3 regions of the Micromonospora sp. NPDC049679 genome follow, and region 1 is predicted to be linked to each of the others. Evidence: riboswitches for the same ligand, from Rfam matches in the RefSeq annotation. Region 1 holds a riboswitch; each other region holds the start of a gene.
The links. Region 1 has a riboswitch for cyclic di-AMP ahead of AB0J06_RS12880 (hypothetical protein). Riboswitches for the same ligand answer to the same signal wherever they lie in the genome.
Positions count from the first base shown of each region.

Region 2: another riboswitch for cyclic di-AMP. It lies ahead of AB0J06_RS17740 (C39 family peptidase); the one in region 1 lies ahead of AB0J06_RS12880 (hypothetical protein).
Region 3: another riboswitch for cyclic di-AMP. It lies ahead of AB0J06_RS13605 (hypothetical protein); the one in region 1 lies ahead of AB0J06_RS12880 (hypothetical protein).

Region 1 covers NZ_JBFANZ010000016.1:18,853-22,121, forward strand. The annotation lists gene AB0J06_RS12875 (cation diffusion facilitator family transporter) at 178-1,092, shown strand; cyclic di-AMP (ydaO/yuaA leader) riboswitch at 1,249-1,378, shown strand; gene AB0J06_RS12880 (hypothetical protein) at 1,383-2,423, shown strand; gene AB0J06_RS12885 (glycosyl hydrolase) at 2,965-3,269, shown strand, end outside.
Region 2 covers NZ_JBFANZ010000025.1:55,617-58,885, forward strand. The annotation lists gene pabB (aminodeoxychorismate synthase component I) at 1-529, opposite strand, end outside; gene AB0J06_RS17735 (hypothetical protein) at 720-941, opposite strand; gene AB0J06_RS17740 (C39 family peptidase) at 999-1,778, opposite strand; cyclic di-AMP (ydaO/yuaA leader) riboswitch at 2,090-2,230, opposite strand; gene AB0J06_RS17745 (adenylyl cyclase) at 3,261-3,269, shown strand, end outside.
Region 3 covers NZ_JBFANZ010000017.1:53,935-57,203, forward strand. The annotation lists gene AB0J06_RS13595 (response regulator) at 1-421, shown strand, start outside; gene AB0J06_RS13600 (inositol monophosphatase family protein) at 426-1,226, shown strand; cyclic di-AMP (ydaO/yuaA leader) riboswitch at 1,384-1,515, shown strand; gene AB0J06_RS13605 (hypothetical protein) at 1,585-2,547, shown strand; gene AB0J06_RS13610 (fused MFS/spermidine synthase) at 2,587-3,269, shown strand, end outside.

The DNA of each region.
Region 1 (3,269 bases):
TCCGCGTCACTGTATACCTGATGACGCGGATGTCCCATTCCAGGCCGCGGACCCGGTTGCCGGGCGGGCATATCAGGCTCGACGAACCCGGTAGGTACCATTGGTTGCACACATAGCAATGTGAGCATGGTTTGGCCGACCGCGGCCGATCCGGCGGGTGAGTGACGGAGGGCGAGCGTGGGCGCAGGTCATGACCATGGCGCGCAGGCGGCGCGGGCCGGCGAGCGGCATCGCGGCCGGCTCTGGGGAGCTGTTGCCGTGCTCGCCACCTTCATGGTCGTCGAGGCGGCCGCCGCGTGGGCGACCGGCTCGCTCGCCCTGCTCTCCGACGCCGGCCACATGTTCACCGACGTCCTCGGCATCGCCATGGCCCTCGCCGCGATCACCGCGACCCGGCGCGCGGCGCAGGACCCCCAGCGGACCTTCGGGCTCTACCGCCTGGAGGTGCTCGCCGCCCTGGCGAACGCGGTGCTGCTCTTCGGGGTGGCCGTCTACGTGCTGGTCGAGGCGGTACGCCGGTTCGACCACCCGCCGCACGTGCTCGCCGGGCCGATGCTCGCCGTCGCGGTCGGCGGACTCCTCGCCAATCTGGTGGCCTTCGCGCTACTGCGTCCCGGCGCCCGGGAGAGCATCAACGTGCGCGGCGCGTACCTCGAGGTGTTGGGCGACCTGCTCGGGTCGGTCGGGGTCATCGTCGCCGCGGTGGTGATCGCCACGACGGGATGGTGGTACGCGGACCCGATCATCGCCGTCTCCGTCGGCCTCTTCATCCTCCCCCGCACCTGGCGCCTCGCCCGGGCGGCCGTACGGATCCTCGTGCAGGCGGCCCCCGAGCACCTGGAGGTGCCCGCGGTGCAGGCCCGGCTCGCCGCGCTGCCGGGGGTCTGCGATGTGCACGACCTGCATGTCTGGACGCTCACCTCGGGCATGGACGTCGCCTCGGCGCATCTCACGATCGAGCCGGCCGCCGAGGTGGCCAGCGTGCTCGCGGCCGCCCGGGACACCCTGCACGACGAGTTCGCGATCGAACACGCCACGTTGCAGGTGGAGCCCGCGACGGCGCCGGGCGCGTGCGGCCCCGCCCACTGGTGATTAGTTTCCGCTTAAATTTCGTGACCTCATCTCGATCTTCTGCCGTCATATGTCACGAGTTATCGGTATAAAAGGCTCAACCGTCGCAGATCCGAACCCGCGCCCGCCGGTAGTGTCGGGACCGGCTTCCGCCAGGCGGCGCCCCTCCGGCGCCGGTGGGAGCCGTCGCCTAATCGCCGAAGGGCGAGCCGGGGAACCACGTAGGTGGGGTGCATCCGCGTCAGCGGTAGGGATCTTCCGTCCCGAACCCGTCAGCTAACCCGGCCGGCGGCTGACGGAAGGACTGGAATGTGACGTTGAAGCCCCCCGTACGACGGACGTTCGCGGCGCTCCTCGCGGTGATCGCCGTCACCGGCTCACCCGCCGCCGCGGCCCCGCCCGCCGCCGCGCCGGCCGGCCTCCGGGCGGCGCCCGGCGACATCGACGAAGGCGGCACCCCCAAGCTGCGTGAGCAACTCAACGCGGCGAGCAAGGGCTTCGTGGACGCCAAGGCGGCGCTCAACAACTCCATGAAGCGGCAGAAGGAGCTCGACGCCCACCTCAAGACCGTCGAGGCGGAGCTCGTCGTCCGCACGGAGACCGTGGGCGCGCTCGCCGGCCAGGTCTACCGGACCGGTCGGCTCGGTCCCGTCTCCGCCCTGCTCAACAGCGGCTCCCCCGACGACTTCGTCAGCCGCGCCTCCACGGTGAGCGCCGTTGCCGCCGGCGAGGAGAGCAAGCTGAATGCGCTGATCACCACGCGCGACCAGGAGACCCGCGCCAAGGCCGCGATCGACAAGGAAGTCGGGGAGCAGAAGAAGCAGCTCACGGTGATGGCGAAGCGCAAAGAGCAGGCCGAACGGGCGCTCGCCGCGGCCGGCGGCGGACAGGCCGCCGGCGGGGTGAGCGGCGGCTCCGCGTCCGCCGCGCCGGCCCGGCGCAATCCCGACGGCTCCTTCCCGGGCGAGTCCTGCAGCGTCGACGACCCGACGACGGGCGGCTGCCTCACGCCGCGCACCGCACACGCGTTGAGTCAGGCGAAGGCCGCCGGCTTCGAGCGCTTCGTCGCCTGCTTCCGCGACGACGGCGGCCCGGGCGAGCACCCCCTCGGTCGCGCCTGCGACTTCGCGGCCCAGACGGGCGGGTTCGGCGGGGTCGCGAGCGGCGGCGACCGGACGTACGGCAACAACCTCGCCAACTACTTCATCAACAACGCCGATCGGCTCGGCGTGCTCTACGTGATCTGGTTCAAGCGGATCTGGCTGCCGAGCAGCGGGTGGCGCGCCTACAACAACGGCAACGGCGACCCCTCCAGCGACCACACGAACCACGTGCACCTGTCGATGAACTGACCTGAATCGTGCGGCTGGCGCCACCCGGGACGGGTGGCACCAGCCGCACGATCGTGTTCAGCGGCCGCTGCGGGTCGAGTCGAACGCCGCGTCGTCGACGCAGACGCGCGTCGCATCCCCGCTGCAGCACCGCGACCCGTCGCGACCATTCATGATCGCCTTCATCGCGCTGATGAGAGCGATCATTTCGCGTTGCGCGGATGGGGGCGCGCGGTAATGGCGGAATGCGCGGAGAGCCGCACGGTATCGCGTTTCCCGCCCGATTCCGCTGACGAGAGAGCGCTCTTTCACACACTCCACGTGATCGGCCGACCACCCACGTCGGCTCTCGTTCCGATGCTGTGAGAGCGCTCTCTGGTGGAGTTATATACCCCGGCAGCCGTCGATGTCAATGCACCCGTTCGGGCGACTGAGCGATCCGTTAAAGATGCTCGCCGAATATTGACAGGATCCAGCCCTTCTGGTGACCTCCACGCAACGACTGGTTAATGCATGCGAAATCTTCTCGCTGCCGTGCCAGCACCCCGGAACCGGAGGAACGATGAAGCTCTCCATCCGTCGCGTCGTACCCGGCGGCGCTCACCACGCCGGTGCGCGCACGCGCGGCACCGACGTCGCCCCGCGACGACGTGCGCTCGCGGCAACCACGATCGTGGCGCTCGCGGCCGGCGTCCTCACCTTCGGCGCGCTGCGCCCGGCCGACGCGGCCACCCTCGGCGCCGGGAGCTACGCGACCACCCGCCCCGCCGGCGGCGCCGCCCCCACCGCCTGCGGCAACATCGCCACCAACCCCCGCCAGTTCGTCACCGGCAACGCCCCCGGCGGCGCCGTACCCACCAACGACTG
Region 2 (3,269 bases), on a different contig from region 1:
CGTACTCGCTGCTGATCGACTCGGGGTGGAACTGCACGCCCCAGATCGGTCGCGTACGGTGCCGCACGCCCATGAGGGTTCCGTCCTCGCTCCAGGCGATCGGCTCCAGTTCGTCCGGGACCGCGGTCACGGCCAACGAGTGGTAGCGAACGACCGAGAACGGCGAGGGCAACCCGGCGAAGATGTCGACACCGGTGTGGTGCACGCCGGAGATCCGGCCGTGCACCGGCTCCGGGGCAGGCCCCACGGTCCCGCCGAGGAGGTCACAGATGCCCTGGTGGCCGAGGCAGACGCCGAGCACCGGCAGTCCGCTGTCCCGGATCGCCCGGGTGCTCACGCCGAAGTCGCGGACACGCTCGGGACGACCCGGCCCCGGAGAGATCACGACCGCGTCGAACTCCGCGATCGGCACCTGCGCCCAGTCGGTGTCGTTGCGCAGCACGACCGGGGGCTCCCCGTTGACCTCGCCGAGGAGTTGGTAAAGGTTGTATGTGAACGAGTCGTAGTTGTCTATCAGAAGCGTTCGCATGCCGAGCTGCCTCTTCCCCGTGGCTCGTAGCGGACGACCGCTGCCGCCCCGGACCGGACCACGCCGCTGGGGTGTCGCCGATTATGAGCTCATCAACCCTGCATGTCTCCTCGATGATGAGTTCGGGGAGCCGACGCGGGAAATCCTGCTCATGTCGCGCTGCTCGGCGTACCGCGCCGCACGTCGGTTGCTACCGCACGAGACGGTGGTCGAGCGGCTGGTCAACCGGCGACGCGCGCGACGGTGTGCGATGCGCGCGCGGTGGTATCTCCATCTGCCAGGCGGCACGCGGTGACGAATCGGCCACACCGACGCCGGAGGAGACGCCCGTGCCCGCGCGGAGCGAGATCAAGCCGAGCGCGAAGCGGAGCTGGATGCGCTGCAGGGCCAGCTCGACGAGCTGGCCCTGCACGGCCGAACGAGGTGCGGATCGGGTGCCGGCGCAGAGCGCCGGCACCCGGTCGGGGGCTCAGGCGGAGTAGCCGTGCCCGGCCATCCAGTTGGCCATGTTGATCGTGGTCACCCAGTAGGTGCCGTCACCACCGATACCCGCGGGATCGGCGACCTTCACGGTCCGACCGTCGTCGCTGTAGCCGACGATCGTCACGTAGTGGCCACCCGGGTAGGAGCGCCAGGCGCCGTCCGTGTCCGTCGTGCTGCCGTCGATGTTGGCGACGACGGCGTACCCGTCGCTGACCGCGCGCACGACGTCCGCCTGCAGCTGATCCATCTGCGCGGGGGTCGCCGGACCGGGGATCTCGTGCGTCTTGTAGACGTCGCTGCCGATCACGCTGTTCAGCACGCGGGTGGTGTCGTTGGCGGAGTTGGTGCCGCTGGTCGTGGTCCCCAGCTTGTTCGCCACCTCGTCCTGGCTCAGCTTGAAGCCACGTGCCGTCAGGGCGTTCCGGGTGGCGGCCGGACCGCAGTAGTAGAAGTTGGGCTGTTCCTGGAAGTCGTAGCCGAGCACCCGCTGCGACGGGGGCTTCGGCGCGGCGGGCGCCGGCGAGGCGGCCTGCGGACGGGCCGCGCGGTCGGCGCGGTCGCCGCCACGCCCGGAGTCGCCGCCCAGCGCCATGTCGACGACCGCCGTGGTCGACGCATCGTGCGCGGAGGACGAGGGGTCGGGCTCGTTCAGCAGGAGGGTGCCGGTAGCGGCGGCGGCGAGAAGGGCGGCCGACAACGCGGCGACCGGGAAAGCACGGCGGGAGATGGCGTGCCGGAACTGCTTGCGGGTACGTCGAGGGGTCACTCAAAGCTCCATTGCTGTGCCGATTCGAAGTCGGCGTCCCAATAACGGCGAGATGTGAGCCAGAGGTCAGCGGTCGACCCCGCGTCGGTGGTGCGATCACGACGCGGAGGGCGCTCAGCCCCATCGGAAATGGGGGGCGGGTTTACTCAGCGGGATGCCGGGAAACACGCAGCCGAACGTCGAACCGTTGGCGTGGCTAGTGATCCAGCGTCACGAACCCGCTGCGGAAGAGGCGGCCCAGGAGGGAAGCGCGCTGCGGGGGGACTGGGGGGATGTGCCACGGCACATTCGACGGCGCTGCACTGTTATGTGTCTCCTTCCGATACCGCGTACCGGGTTAGCTGACGGATTCGGGCGGGAGGATCGCCCTACCACAGGCCAAAGGCCCGCGGATTCACCCCAATTGCAATGGGTCCCCGGCTCGTGCGAGCACGACTAAGCGGGCCCGATCCGGCGTCATCCTTTGATGACCAACGACCGGGTCGGACGAGCCGACATTACTGGTCCTGCCCCGACGCCGCAAAGCCCCCCATCTGCGGGTGCGATCGGTGGCACGGATATTCGGCGCAGGAATGCACGAGAAGTCGTGAACTGCGCGGTACGGACCGAACGCCGCAGCCGGTGCGAGGGAGTCCGTGAACGACGGTCGTGGCGACACCCCGCGTCGGCAGGCATCCCACCAGGGATGATCTTCATTCATGGATGGACGGGGACGTCGGTCTACATCGATCACAGTCGACAGGCGGCTACCTCGACCCGCGCCGGCCCGAACCGCGACGACTCACGCGTTCAGCCATGGCCCATAATCCATTATGAAGCTGACACGTTGGCGTTCGCCAATTGCTTTTCAGCGCCGCGAAACCCATTCTTGCCGCTTGACAGAAGCCGACCGCAGCCACGAGGACCCGCGCCTTATCCGGCGTCCCTGTCCGTGAGGGCTGCTCGGTGTCGTCCGATCTGAGGACCGGCCGTGACTTCAGCGCGCAGGGACACATCGGAGGACCAGTTCGGACGCTTCTCGATATCCTCCGGGAACGGAACGCGACCGCCGACCGGATCCGATGGTGATCGAGGGAGACGCGGCCGAGGGCGTCGCGGCGCTCGAATAGGACTATGGGCCGGAGCTGCAGGTACGGCGCAGCGGAAACCTGGTCCAGACGCTGCTGCGCCACAACCCGCGGCCGGCGGAGCAGGTCGCCGGCCGCGCTCGCCCTGACACCACCAAAAATCAAGCTCCACGGCCATGGCGTGCGGCTGATTTGCACGGTAGAAACATCTGAACCCCTTCCTACACCGCGTGATACAAGTGCGGCGGGCGAGAGAGCGCTCTCACCGCTGGTCTCCATCCACCGTCCGAAAGGGCAGGTCGATGACGGCCGTGAGTGACCCGCGCACGAGCGCCCCCGTGCGTCCGTCGAAGCACCTCCCTACAACGGTCGCTGCGTCCGGAGCACGTCCCGGCCAGCGGAGAGGACGAACCGTATGACCACC
Region 3 (3,269 bases), on a different contig from region 1:
CGAGGTTCTTCTGGTCGAGGACGACCCCGGCGACGTGCTGATGACGCAGGAGGCGTTCGAGGAGCACAAGGTCCGCAACCGGCTGAGCGTGGTGTCCGACGGCGCGGAGGCGCTGGCCTACCTGCGCCGTGAGGGGAAGTACGCGGACGTGGTCCTGCCGGACCTCATCCTCCTCGACCTCAACCTGCCGCGCCGCGACGGGCGAGAGGTGCTCGCCGAGATAAAGAAGGACGAGAAGCTCGGCAGGATCCCGGTCGTGGTGCTCACCACCTCTCAGGCCGACGAGGACATCCTGCGCAGCTACCAGCTCCATGCCAACGCCTACGTGACCAAGCCGGTCGACTTCGAGCGGTTCATCGCGGTGATCCGTCAGATCGACGAGTTCTTCGTCAGCGTGGTGAAGCTGCCGCCGCGCGGCTGACCGCATGATCGACGAGGTCGCCGCACTGGTCCGGGAAGCCGCCGCCACGGCGGTGCTGCCGATGTACCGCCGGCTGGCCGAGACGGACGTGCGTGAGAAGGCCCCCGGCGACCTGGTCACCGTCGCCGACCGGCGGGCGGAGGAGTTTCTCACCGCCGGGCTGCGACGGCTGCTCCCCGGCTCCGTCGTGGTCGGGGAGGAGGGGGTCGGCGCCGACCCGACCCGACTCGACCTGCTCCGCGGTACGGGCGACGTCTGGGTTGTCGATCCGCTCGACGGCACCGCGAACTTCGCCGCCGGCCACCCCCCGTTCGTGGTGATGGTGGCGCTGCTGCGCGCCGGCGCGCCGGTGGCGAGCTGGATCTACGACCCGATCGCCGAGAGCCTGGCGGTCGCCGAGCGCGGGGCGGGGGCGTACCTCGACGGGCGTCGGATCGTGGCGGCGGCGGAGCAGCCCGCGCGGAGCGTGCTGCGCGGCCCCGCGATGATCCGGTTTCTGCCGACGCGGTTGCGGGCCGGAGCGGAGGCGGGTAGCGCCGAGCTGGGCGAGGTGCTCACGGGTCAGCACTGCGCGGGGCGCGAATACCTCGACATCATCGCCGGTCGCCAGCACTTCGCCCTCTTCTGGCGCACCCTGCCGTGGGACCACGCGCCGGGGGCGCTGCTGGTGCGGGAGGCGGGCGGCGCGGCCCGCCGTTTCGACGGCGGCCCCTACGATCCGGTGGACGATCGGTCCGGGCTGCTGGTGGCGGCGACCGAGGAGATCTGGCAGACGGTCAGCGAGACGTTGCTTCCCGACCGGTGAGGTTCGCCCGGCGTGGTCGGGTCACGGCGTTGTCGGCGGGTCCTGCGGCCGCCGGCCGCGTCATGTGCTATTGCGGGGCCCTGCGGTGACTCGACAGGGCGGGCGGGTCGGGTAAGCTGACCGCCGGTCTTCGCCAGGCGGTGCCCCCAGGCGCCGGTGAGGGCCGCCGCCGAAATCGTCCACGGGCGATCCGGGGAAGCATCTCCGTGGGGTGAATCCGCGCCAGCGGTAGGGAGCGCCACGTCCCGAACCCGTCAGCTGACTCGGTAGGCGGCCGACGGAAGGAACAGCTTTGGTCGGCAAGACGAGCTCTCCCCGGCGCCGGGCCCTGGCACCGATCGCGGCGCTGTTCACCGCCGTGGCGCTCCTCGTCGCGGCGCCCGTCACCGCCGGTGCGGCGCCCAAGCCCGCCCCCAACGAGGGCGGCAGCCAGAGTCTGCGCGCCGCGCTCGAAGCGGCGGCCAAGGGGCACATCGAGGCCAAGGCCAAGCTGGACAACTCCAAGAAGCGTCAGCTCGAGCTCAGGCTGGAGCTGGAGAAGGTGGAGCAGCGTCTGGTGACAGTCACCGCCGAGATGGGTGTGGTGGCCGACAAGTCGTACCGGGTCGGCCGGCTCTCCGCCGTCTCCATGCTGCTCAACAGCGCCTCGCCGGACGCGTTCCTCGAGCGGGCCGCCGGCCTGGACACGATGGCCCAGCGCCAGAACCAGCAGATGCGCCTGCTCACGGAGACGCGCGAGCAGGTCACCCGGGCCAAGGCCGCGATCGACAACGAGGTCAAGGAGCAGCAGAAACAGGTCACGATCATCGCGCGGAAGAAGCAGGACGCGGAGCGGGCACTGGCCGCCGTCGGTGGCGCCGCGGCCGGGGGGTTCGTCAGCGCCAACTCACCGCTCGCCAAGCCGGCGCCGAGAAACCCCGACGGATCGTGGCCGAGCGAGTCCTGCACCATCGACGATCCGACCACCTCCGGTTGCCTCACCCCACGCACCCTGCACGCGTTGCGCCAGGCCCAGGCCGCCGGGTTCGACCACCATGTCTCCTGTTTCCGCTCGGGTGGCGGTGGTGAGCACCCCAAGGGCCGGGCCTGCGACTTCGCGGCGGCAGAGGACGGCTTCGAGGAAGTGGACGCCGCTGGCTCCGACCGCCAGTACGGCAACAACCTCGCCGCCTTCTACATCAAGAACGCCGGCCGGCTCGGGGTGCTCTACGTGATCTGGTACCGCCAGATCTGGATGCCGGGCACGGGATGGCGCTCGTACAGCGGCGGCGGTAGTCCGGCCGGCGACCACACGAACCACGTCCATCTGTCGATGGTGTAAACGCGGATCGCCGGCGTCGGGCTGCGTACCATCGCAGCGATGGAAACTCCACAAGCGGACGTCGTCGATGCCCGGCCGCTCCCCGACGGGCTGGCTGCGGCGCTGGTCTTCCTGGCCAGCGGCGCCGTCCTGGTGCTGGAGGTCGTGGCGCTGCGCCTCGTCGGCCCGTACGTCGGCGTCACGCTGCAGACCAGCAGCGCGGTGATCGGCGTCGCGCTCTCCGCCATCGCCTACGGCGCCTGGTTCGGCGGCTGGCTCGCCGACCGCCGCGATCCGCGGCCCCTGCTCGCCCCGGCGCTCGTGCTCGCCGGCATCGCCACGGCGCTCACCCTGCCGTTGGTCCGGTACGCGGGTGAGGTGCTGCGTGGCGGGGCGGCCGGCGGCATCCTGCTGCTCACCGCGCTCGCCGTCTTCGTGCCGGCCGCGCTGCTCTCCGCGGTCACCCCGCTCGTGGTCAAGCTGCAGCTCGGCGACCTGCGCCGCACCGGTCGGGTGGTCGGGCGGCTGTCGAGCATCGGCACGCTGGGGGCGATCACCGCGACGCTGGGGACGGGCTTCGTTCTCGTGGCGGCGCTGCCGAGCAGCGTGATCATGGTCGGCCTGGCCGTGCTGCTGGGGGTGTCCGGCATCGTGCTCGCCGCGTATCTGCGGCGGCGGGACCGGGGCGACGTGCCGGGTCCGGCGCGGACCCGCGTGGTCGTGGCGGTGCTGGGGCTCGTCGG